DNA from 3 places in the Mesorhizobium sp. BR-1-1-10 genome. Region 3 is predicted to be linked to each of the others. Evidence: predicted binding sites of a transcription regulator. Region 3 holds the regulator's gene; each other region holds the start of a gene.
What was found. Region 3 encodes LexA, which represses DNA repair genes until DNA is damaged. Its sites were predicted from a motif close to TGTTCNNNNTGTGTTCNG; they were not measured.

Region 1: a site for LexA is predicted at 1,241-1,258, ahead of LB555_RS08860 (YifB family Mg chelatase-like AAA ATPase). Genes of this name have one in related genera too.
Region 2: a site for LexA is predicted at 1,412-1,429, ahead of LB555_RS16850 (2'-5' RNA ligase family protein). Genes of this name have one in related genera too.

The regions. Positions count from the first base shown of each region.
Region 1 covers NZ_JAIUIL010000004.1:11,571-14,845, forward strand. Annotated here, with positions in the region: gene gshB (glutathione synthase) at 47-988, shown strand; gene LB555_RS29285 (hypothetical protein) at 1,103-1,234, opposite strand; gene LB555_RS08860 (YifB family Mg chelatase-like AAA ATPase) at 1,349-2,881, shown strand; gene LB555_RS08865 (class I SAM-dependent methyltransferase) at 2,907-3,275, opposite strand, start outside.
Region 2 covers NZ_JAIUIL010000007.1:104,927-108,201, reverse strand. Annotated here, with positions in the region: gene LB555_RS16855 (fumarylacetoacetate hydrolase family protein) at 60-1,217, opposite strand; gene LB555_RS16850 (2'-5' RNA ligase family protein) at 1,475-2,077, shown strand; gene LB555_RS16845 (SnoaL-like domain-containing protein) at 2,203-2,556, shown strand; gene LB555_RS16840 (SRPBCC family protein) at 2,651-3,130, opposite strand; gene LB555_RS16835 (ArsR/SmtB family transcription factor) at 3,127-3,275, opposite strand, start outside.
Region 3 covers NZ_JAIUIL010000003.1:459,172-462,446, reverse strand. Annotated here, with positions in the region: gene LB555_RS08105 (GntR family transcriptional regulator) at 1-729, shown strand, start outside; gene lexA (transcriptional repressor LexA) at 1,139-1,882, shown strand; gene LB555_RS08095 (ComEC/Rec2 family competence protein) at 1,876-3,275, opposite strand, start outside.

The sequences.
Region 1 (3,275 bases), on a different contig from region 3:
GCCGCGACGCTTATATCGCTTGCGTCGACTATGCTGGGGACCTGCCATGAAGTTGAAAATCGCCGTCCAGATGGACCATGTCTCCACCGTGTCGATCGCCGGCGACACCTCGTTCGCCCTGTCGCTGGAGGCGCAGCGGCGCGGTCACCAGCTGTTCCACTACACGCCTGACCGGCTGTCGATGCGCGACGGCAAGGTGTTTGCCCGCGTCGAGGAGATGACGGTGCGCGACGAAAAGGGCAGCCACTATTCGCTGGGCGAAAAGGTGCGCACCGACTTGTCCGAAATGGACGTCGTCCTGCTGCGCCAGGACCCGCCCTTCGACATGAACTACATCACCACGACCCACATCCTCGAGCGCATCCATCCAAAGACGCTGGTCGTCAACGACCCGGCCTGGGTGCGCAACAGCCCGGAAAAGATTTTCGTCACCGAGTTCCCGGACCTGATGCCGGACACGCTGATCACCAAGGATCCGCTCGAAGTCGCCGCCTTCCGCAAGGAATTCGGCGACATCATCGTCAAGCCGCTCTACGGCAATGGCGGCGCCGGCATCTTCCACATGCTTGAAGCCGACCGCAATCTCGCCTCGCTGCTCGAAATGTTCGGCCAGATGTTTCGCGAGCCCTATATCGTGCAGCGTTACCTGAAGGATGTGCGCAAGGGCGACAAACGCATCATTCTGATCGACGGCGAGGCGGTCGGCGCCATCAACCGGGTGCCGGCCGAGCACGACTCCCGCTCCAACATGCATGTCGGCGGCCGCGCCGAGAAGACCGAGTTGACGACACGCGAGCGCGAAATCTGTGCCCGCATCGGGCCGTCGCTGAAAGAGCGCGGCTTCATCCTGGTCGGCATCGACGTCATCGGCGACTACATGACCGAGATCAACGTCACCTCGCCGACCGGCGTGCGCGAGGTCAAGCGCTTCGGCGGCGCCGACATCGCCGGCCTGTTCTGGGACGCGGTGGAGGGGAAGCGGACATAATTTGTTTTCAGTTTGTGTTAACCATGTTCCGCTTTTGCAGCCGGGCACAACCGGCGCGCAACCTGGGCGGCTACCGGTTGCGCCAATGTTCCCGATTTGATCAAGGGTGGCGCCTCAAAGCCGGCGCTGTTCGCGCTCCCTGACGTCAGCCGTCTGGGCCAGGACCCAATCTCGGAACAGCTTGATCTTAGGCGTGTTGCGGCGGCTTTCGGAATGCACCGGCCAGTAGCCGCTCCATGCGCTCACCTCACTTGTTCCTGTAATGTTCTTGCCCTGGGCTGAAATCTGTGGTTGTCTTGCGTTGACGTCGCTCGCGGCCTGTTCACAGAGGCAAGGGCGAGCCGGCATCGGGGGCAGACAATGGTGGCGCGGGTTCGTACGGTTGCTTTCCAGGGCATCGAGGCAGTGCCGGTCGACGTGCAGGTGATGATCGCGCCCGGCAAGGTCAACATGCATATCGTCGGCCTGCCAGACAAGGCGGTGGCGGAAAGCCGCGAGCGGGTGCAGGCGGCATTGCATGCGTCGGGCCTGTCGATGCCGTCGAAGAAGGTGACCGTCAATCTGGCGCCCGCCGATCTGCCGAAGGAAGGCAGCCACTACGATCTGCCGATCGCGCTCGGCTTGATGGCAGCCCTTGGCGCCATTCCGGGCGACATGCTGGCTGGCTATGTCGTGCTGGGCGAGCTGTCGCTCGACGGTACGATCACCGCCGTTGCCGGTGCCTTGCCGGCGGCGATCGGCGCCAATGCCGAAGGCAAAGGGCTGATCTGTCCCTTCGCTTGCGGGCCGGAAGCGGCCTGGGCGGGGCGGGAATTCGACATTCTCGCGCCCCGCAGCCTGATTGCGATCGCCAATCATTTTCGCGGCACGCAGGTGCTGTCGCGCCCGGAGGCCGGCATCCGCGCGGCGGCGCGCGACCTGCCCGACCTTGCCGACATCAAGGGCCAGGAGACGGCGAAGCGGGCGCTGGAAGTGGCGGCCGCCGGCGGACACAATCTGCTCATGATCGGTCCGCCAGGCTCAGGCAAATCGATGCTGGCGCAGCGCCTGCCGTCGATCCTGCCGCCACTGGCGCCGAAGGAACTGCTCGAAGTCTCGATGATCGCCTCGGTGGCCGGCGAGCTCGGCGAAGGCAAGCTGACCGACCGGCGGCCGTTCCGCGCCCCGCACCATTCGGCCTCGATGGCGGCGATGGTGGGCGGCGGCATACGCGCGCGGCCAGGCGAGGTGTCGCTCGCTCATCACGGCGTGCTGTTCCTCGACGAGTTCCCCGAATTCACGCCGCAGACGCTCGATGCGCTGCGCCAGCCGCTTGAAACCGGCGACTGCATGATCGCACGGGCCAACCATCGCGTCACCTATCCGGCTCGCATCCAGCTGGTGGCGGCGATGAACCCGTGCCGCTGCGGCATGGCCGGCGAACCGGGTTATCGCTGCCTGCGCGGCGATCGTTGCCGCACCGATTACCAGGCGCGCATTTCAGGTCCGCTGCTCGACCGCATCGATCTCAGGATCGAAGTGCCGGCGGTCTCGGCCAGCGACCTGATCCGGCCGGATCGAGCGGAAAAGAGCGCCGACGTGGCGTTGCGCGTGGCGCGTGCCCGCACCATCCAGCGCGAGCGTTTCGAGCGGCTCGGCGTCAACAGCGCTACCACCAACGCGCATTGTTCTCCAGCCGTCATCGAGACGATCGCCATGCCCGACGCCGCAGGCCTGTCGCTGCTCAAGGATGCCAGCGAAAAACTCGCCTTTTCGGCGCGGGCCTACCACCGGGTGCTCAAAGTGGCGCGCACGCTCGCCGACCTCGACGCCAGCGAATGTGTCGGCCGCATCCATCTGGCCGAGGCGATTTCCTATCGCATGAGTTCGGAGCGCATGGCGCAGGCGGCGTAGCCGCGTTCCGCGCAGCTCCGGTTAGCTATCGCAAGGTCGCGATGAAATGCAGGCGACGGTCGAAAAACACGCTGGCCGGGAACGGATAGAGCGACAGCTTCTCACGCCAGGTGCGGGGTGTGATGCCCGCGGCGGCAAAAATGGTGTCCCACTCGGCCTTGGAGAGATAGTTGTAAGGCAGGCGCACGTTGTGCCCCTTGTTGCCCACCCAATCCATGAAACGAAGCGTCTGGTAGGCCGCGAAGCCTTCGCGCAGGTGATCCTTGATGACAACGCCCTTGCGCGCCACCCGGGCCGCCTCGCGCACGAGATGGCCCGGGTGGTCGGCATGATGCAGCACATCGACAATCGTCACCCAGTCATAGGAGCCATTCGCGGCGGGAATGGTGCTGCC
Region 2 (3,275 bases), on a different contig from region 3:
GCGGACTATCCCGATCACGTCTGGGCGGTCTCTGAGGGCGAAAGCCCCCAAAGAGCCGCTTAGAGCAGGCCGGCCTTGGCCAGGTCGCGCATCAAATGGCTGGCGCCGTAGGTCCAGTGCGGGCAATCGGGCGACAGCCGCACGCGGTTGACCAGCGCGCCGAATTTTTCCGACGAGATGGTGACGATGTCGCCGACCTTGTGCGTGAACCCCTTGCCCTTTTCGCCGCGATCCTTCGACGGCACGAACATGGTGCCGAGATAGAGCGCCAGCCCGTCCGGATACTGGTGATGCGGGCCCATGGCCGCGGCAACCAGCTCCTCCGGCGAGCGGCTGATCTCGGCCATCGAGCTTGCCCCCTCCAGCGAAAACCCGTCCTCGCCCTCGACCTTCAGGCGCACGACGGCCTGCTTCACGTCGGCGGTGGAGAACGTGTCGTCGAACAGCCGGATGAAGGGGCCAAGCGAGGCCGAGGCGTTGTTGTCCTTGGCCTTGCCGAGCAGCAGCGCCGAACGCCCCTCGACGTCGCGCAGATTGACGTCGTTGCCGATGGTGGCGCCGACGATCCTGCCGCTCGAGGCGGCGATCATGGCGATCTCCGGCTCCGGATTGTTCCAGGTCGAAACCGGGTGGAGGCCGACATCGGCGCCGAAGCCGACCGAGGCCATCGGCTGGCACTTGGTGAATATCTCGGCATCGGGGCCGATGCCCACTTCCAGATATTGCGACCAGGCGCCGCGCGAAATCAGCTTGGCCTTGATCTCCATCGCCTCTGGCGAACCGGGCTTGAGCTTCGAAAGATCATGGCCGATCAGACCCGCAATGTCGGCGCGGATGGCGTCGGCCTTCTCGGCCGAGCCACGCGCCTGTTCCTCGATCACCCGTTCGAGCAGGCTGACCACGAAGGTGACGCCGGAAGCCTTGATCGCCTGCAGGTCGACCGGCGACAGCAGAAAGGGTTTTGCCCGATCGCGCGTGGCTTCGAAACTGTTGGCCGCGATGGCGTCGAGTGAACCGATCGGCTTGCCCCTGGCCGAGCGCACATGGCCGGCCGGGTCGGCCAATTCGCAGACGTCACGCACGGTGGGCGCCGCGCTGGATGTGATGTCGAAGACGGTGTCGTCGCGCACCGTGACGACCAGGGGGTACGAGGCATCGCCGCTCCTGGCGCGGCCGACAAACAAGCCTTCGGCGGGCAGATGTGTCGGGTTGGTCATGAGTTGGGTTCCTCGTTGGATCGAAAATGGTGGCCGGTCGGCGCGGCACTTTCGCCGGAATCCATTCAAACGTCTATCCCGTCCACGCAATCGGGCAGTGGCCGCGAAATGCCGACTGGGTCATCCACTGTCTCCGGAGATCAAGGACATCACCGGGCTTTAGGGTCCGGTTACTCGAACTTGACTCAGAGAATTGTTCGTGTTTTGTTCTGGGTGCCAGAACAGAACGGAGGCGTTCCTTGGCGAGCGTATAGGTAATGTACCAAGGCGAATTGGATTTCGGAATTCCAGAACCGCCAAGGCGGCCCAAAAAACCGGATCGTGTCTTCTTCGGCGTGTTTCTGCAGGCAGGGGATTATTCTCGGTTTGCTGATTGTCAAAGCCGACTATGCCACAAATTTGGCATAGCCGGCTCACCGCTGATACCGGAGCGTTTTCATGTCAGCCAGCAGCATGTCGGGGACTACAAGCGGCTGCGGTCGAAAATCATCTTTGCGGCCACCCGATCGGGGCAGCGCGTCGTGATGCCTGCTTTTGAGATCACCTTTCGCCACGCCAGGAGCTTTCCTGGCCGTCCGGCGACAAGAGGCCGACCGGCCAAGCACCCCTTCGTGCTTGTGGCCGATGACGGACCGGTTTGTGAACTGAGCGGGAATCTCGGCGCCGAAATGCTGCGTCAAGGCCTCAAGGCGTCAGACGGGTTCGTCCCTCATCTGACCCTTGCCTATGACCAGAAACTTATCCCACAACTGCCGATCGAGCCGATCAGCTTCGTGGCGCGGGAGTTCATTCTCGTGCACAGCCTGCGCGGGCTGACGCAATATGATTTTCTGGAACGTTGGCCGCTGATTGCGATGTAACGAAGGGGCCGCTGGTTCGCGCGACACCCCATCCTGACAGGGTCATGTCAGCTATCGACCTGTCCGCGATGGCAGGTCCGCAAGCGGTTCCCTACTTGCAATGCGTCTGAACAGGAGGAACAAAAATGACCGTCACGGAAATCGCCAAGGAGTTCACCGAACTTCTCAAGCAGGGCAACAACGAAGGTGCTGCCGAAAAATACAATGCCGACGATATCGCCAGCTACGAAGCGATGGAGGGACCGATGGCCGTCAGTCACGGCAAGGAGGCCCTCAGGCAGAAAAGCCAGTGGTGGCAAGAGAACCACGAAGTGCATGGCGGCTCGGTCGAGGGCCCTTATGTCAACGGCGATCAATTCGCGGTGCGCTTCACCTTTGACATAACGCCCAAGGCCACCGGCGAGCGTGTCACCATGGATGAGGTTGGCCTGTACACGGTCAAGAACGGCAAGATCACCGAAGAGCGCTTTTACTACTGAGGCCGGAAATCGGGTCTTCCCAGCTTTGCTCTCTTTGCGGCAAGGTTGAAAATGTGCACGGCGGCCAGAGCGATCCTCTGGCCGCTGGGAGTGTTCAAATCGTCTTCACATACTGCGCAAGTTGATCGGCCACCGTGCCCCAGCCGTCGAAGAAACCCATCTCTTCATGGTTGTCGCGGGTGGCTTGGTCACGGTGAATGGCTGTGGCGGTATAGCGCGTACCCTGGCCATCCTGATGGAGCGAAATGACCGCGGTGATGAAAGGCTGGCCCGAGGGTCGATAGCCGGGCAGCAGCGCATCCGTCCACACCAGCCGCTCGTTGGGCACGATTTCCAGATAGCAGCAGTGGCGGTCACTGACCTCCTTGCCGTCGGGCGACTGCATGCGTGTCCGAAACAGGCCGCCCGGTCTGAGGTCGATCTCGCAGTCGGTGATCAGCCATGGCTTCGGCGTGAACCACTGCCTGACATGCTCAGGTGTCGTCCAGGCTCGCCAAAGCAATTCGCGCGGCGCATCGATTACGCGCTCCAGCGTCAGGTCCAGCCGGGGATCGGGCTCGAAGGAATAACTCATTTTTCCTGCTCCTTGAGGGTCATGACATAGGCATCGAACCGGTCGAGGCGGCGTTCCCAAACTGTACGCTGTTCGGCCAGCCAGCTTTCGGCGAGCTTCAACGGTTCAGGCGCAAGCTCGTAAGTCCTGACCCGTCCGGTCTTTT
Region 3 (3,275 bases):
CTGTTGCGGCGCGACATCCTGACCACGCGCCTCATGCCCGGCGCCCCGCTCAAACTGAGTGCGCTGCGCGGCACCTATGGCGTCGGCTGGACACCGTTGCGCGAAGCCCTGTCGCGGCTCGAGGCCGAACGCCTGGTCACCGCCATCAGCAATCGTGGTTTTGCCGTGGCTCCGGTGTCGCGGGCCGAGCTGGAGGATCTGGCACGCGCCAGGATGGTGGTCGAGATACCCCTGTTCCTCGAATCGATGGAAAAAGGCGGCAGGGAGTGGGAGGATGCCGTGGTCACCGCCCACTACCGGCTCTCGCGTTGCAAGACGGCGGTCGACGATCCCTCGGACGCGGCCGTCGACAGATGGGACGAGAACCACGAGGCCTTCCATGCGGCGCTGCTGAGCGCCGCCACATGCGACTGGCTGTTGCGGTTCCGCTCGACGATCTCGGATCAGCTGCGCCGGCATCATCGCTTTCTTGGTCTGGCGCCGACACTGCGGGCCGCGGCCGGCCTCAAGGATGGCTATGAAGAGGCAATCGAAGCGCTACGCGAAGCGATTGCGATCGAACACCATACCGCGATCATGGAAGCGGCGCTCGACCGTGACGTCGAGCGGGCCAAGGCGCTGATGACGGCGCATATCGGCTACACACTGCACGTCTATGTCCACAGCGAAGACAGCGGCGCTACCAGATACGCCGCTCGCGCCGGCAGCTTGAAGGCGGGTTCGGGATAACTTCAGCGCTTCCGCTACGCCTATTCGAACGCGCTGGCCGGGGTGCGCCGAACGCCCGGATCCATGGCCGCCCGAAGCTACCAATCGTTGGCATTTTGGTTTCGTTTCGTTCCGCGATAATGGCTCCGCGAATTATACGTGCCCCCGAGGAGAAGCCTTCCAACTAACTGATGCCAAAGCCTCGTCGGCGGATGGGCCACAGGCCATTAACCAAAACGATTTCAATGCGCCTGCCGATGGCGGAAAGGGCTGGTTGCTGCCCGCCGTCGCGGGCAAAAAACTTCAGACCCCTTAACAAATTCATTAAACTTTAAACGGTTGCAGAACACAACTGGAACAGATAGTGTTTGTTCTGGGTTTGTTTTTTCGATTCTGGTTCAACCTTTCGTTCAATGTCTTGGGGGCCGCCATGCTGACACGCAAGCAACATGAACTGCTGATGTTCATCCACGAACGGCTCAAGGAAAGCGGGATACCGCCTTCCTTCGACGAGATGAAGGAAGCACTCGATCTTGCCTCCAAGTCGGGGATCCATCGCCTGATCACGGCGCTGGAGGAGCGCGGCTTCATTCGCCGGCTACCCAATCGGGCGCGCGCGCTGGAAGTGCTGCGGCTGCCGGACTCGATCGCGCCGGGCCTCAATGCGGCAAAGAAGTTCTCGCCAAGCGTCATCCAAGGCAGCCTTGGCCAAGGCAGTCTCGGACGCCAGATCAGGCCGGCCGCTGCGCCTTCGCGCCTGCCCGCGGCCGGCAACGACGACGATGCGGTTTCAGCCGTGTCCATCCCGGTCATGGGCCGTATCGCCGCCGGTGTGCCGATCGATGCCATCCAGCATCAGACGCATTCGATCTCGGTGCCGCCGGACATGATCATGGGCGGCGAGCACTATGCGTTGGAGGTCAAGGGCGACTCGATGATCGAGGCTGGTATCTTCGATGGAGACACGGTCATTATCCGCAATGCCGACACGGCAAGCCCGGGCGAAATTATCGTGGCACTGGTCGACGAAGAGGAAGCGACACTGAAGCGGTTCCGCCGCAAAGGCGCTTCGATCGCGCTCGAGGCCGCCAATCCAGCCTACGAAACGCGCATTTTCGGGCCGGACAGGGTCAAGGTACAAGGCAAGCTGGTCGGGTTGATCAGGCGTTACTGAGCCGGCTTGCCATCGGGCTTGTCGGGTTTTTTGTACGGCGGCAGCCCCCTTGCCTCGCGTGAGAATTTTCGCTGTTCGTGCCAAGGTCGGTATGGTCCGTCGACGGCGAATGCGATCGCGGCCCGGGTCGTGGCCGACTGGGGATTGAAGAAGACGGCAGCGCTTCCCTTGCGGGCGAGCTGCCGTTTGGTGACGACGAGAACCAGTGGATTGTGGCACGCGTCATAGGCGGTTGCGTCGTTGACGATGATCAGGTCGGCGAAAGCGCAGGCTTTCCAGGTGGTCTTGCGGTCTTCGACATAGGCAATGATCGCGCCGGAAGGGTGCCTGGCAAGGCACAGGCCTTCGCGGCAGTAGAAGGGCGATCCCGGCGGCAGGTCGGTCGGACTGGCAACATCGAATTGCCCGTCTGTCGTGTCGAACATTTCCGGTTTGACGATTGTTTCGGAGATCAGGGCGCGCTTCCAGTTGTCGGTTGCGAATTCGTTGGGACGTTCCCGGTTGACGGCCAGTTCGCCATTGCCGATCGGCAGCGCGACCAGCCGCGCATCTTCCGAGATCAGCACATCGGGCGCGCGCGTGTGCGACACAGTCAACAGGCCGGCGAGCGCGAATGGCAGCGCCGCGAGCCGCAGCCATGTCGTCGCCATCGTCGCGATTACCAGCGCGACCGTGACCATCAGCACGGATTGCTGCGAAATCAGCCCGACTCCATCGACCGGAGAGCGCTCCGATATCCACGCCGACACGGCGATCATTGCTGTCAGGCCCTTGCCCATGAGGTAGAGAGCCGGCCAATCCAGTCCGAATGGCATCAGCAGCGCGCTGGCGACGGCCAGGAACATCACGACCGACACGATAGGCATCACGGCCAGATTGGCGAACAGGCTGAGCGGCGATACCCGCTGGAAATGCCAGATGGCAAACAGTGCCGTGGCGCTGCCGGCGATAATAGACGTCATGGCCAATCCACCTGTCGCCAGCAGGAATTTTCGCGTCAGGAACCAGGGCAGCGATCGCTTTGGCGGCGGTGGCCGCGTCTTTCCCGCACGGTGATCGGCCCAGCCGGCATAAGCGCCAACCAGGGCCGCGGTCGCGGCGAACGACATCTGAAAGCTCGGGCCGACGACCTCGTGAGGCGAGACCAGGATGACGGCGATCGCCGAGATCGCCAGATTGCGCATGGTCAGCGCAGCGCGATCGAAGAAGACGGCAATCAGCATCACCGCCAGCATGATGAAGCTGCGTTCGGCCGCAACGACGACACCGGAAATGATGAGATAGGCCGCGATCGAGAACAGTGCGGCGGCGGCCGCGTATTTCTTCACCGGCCGGCGCGCGGAAAAGTCTGGAAACAGCGCGAAGGCACCACGCAGCAGACCCATGATGGTGC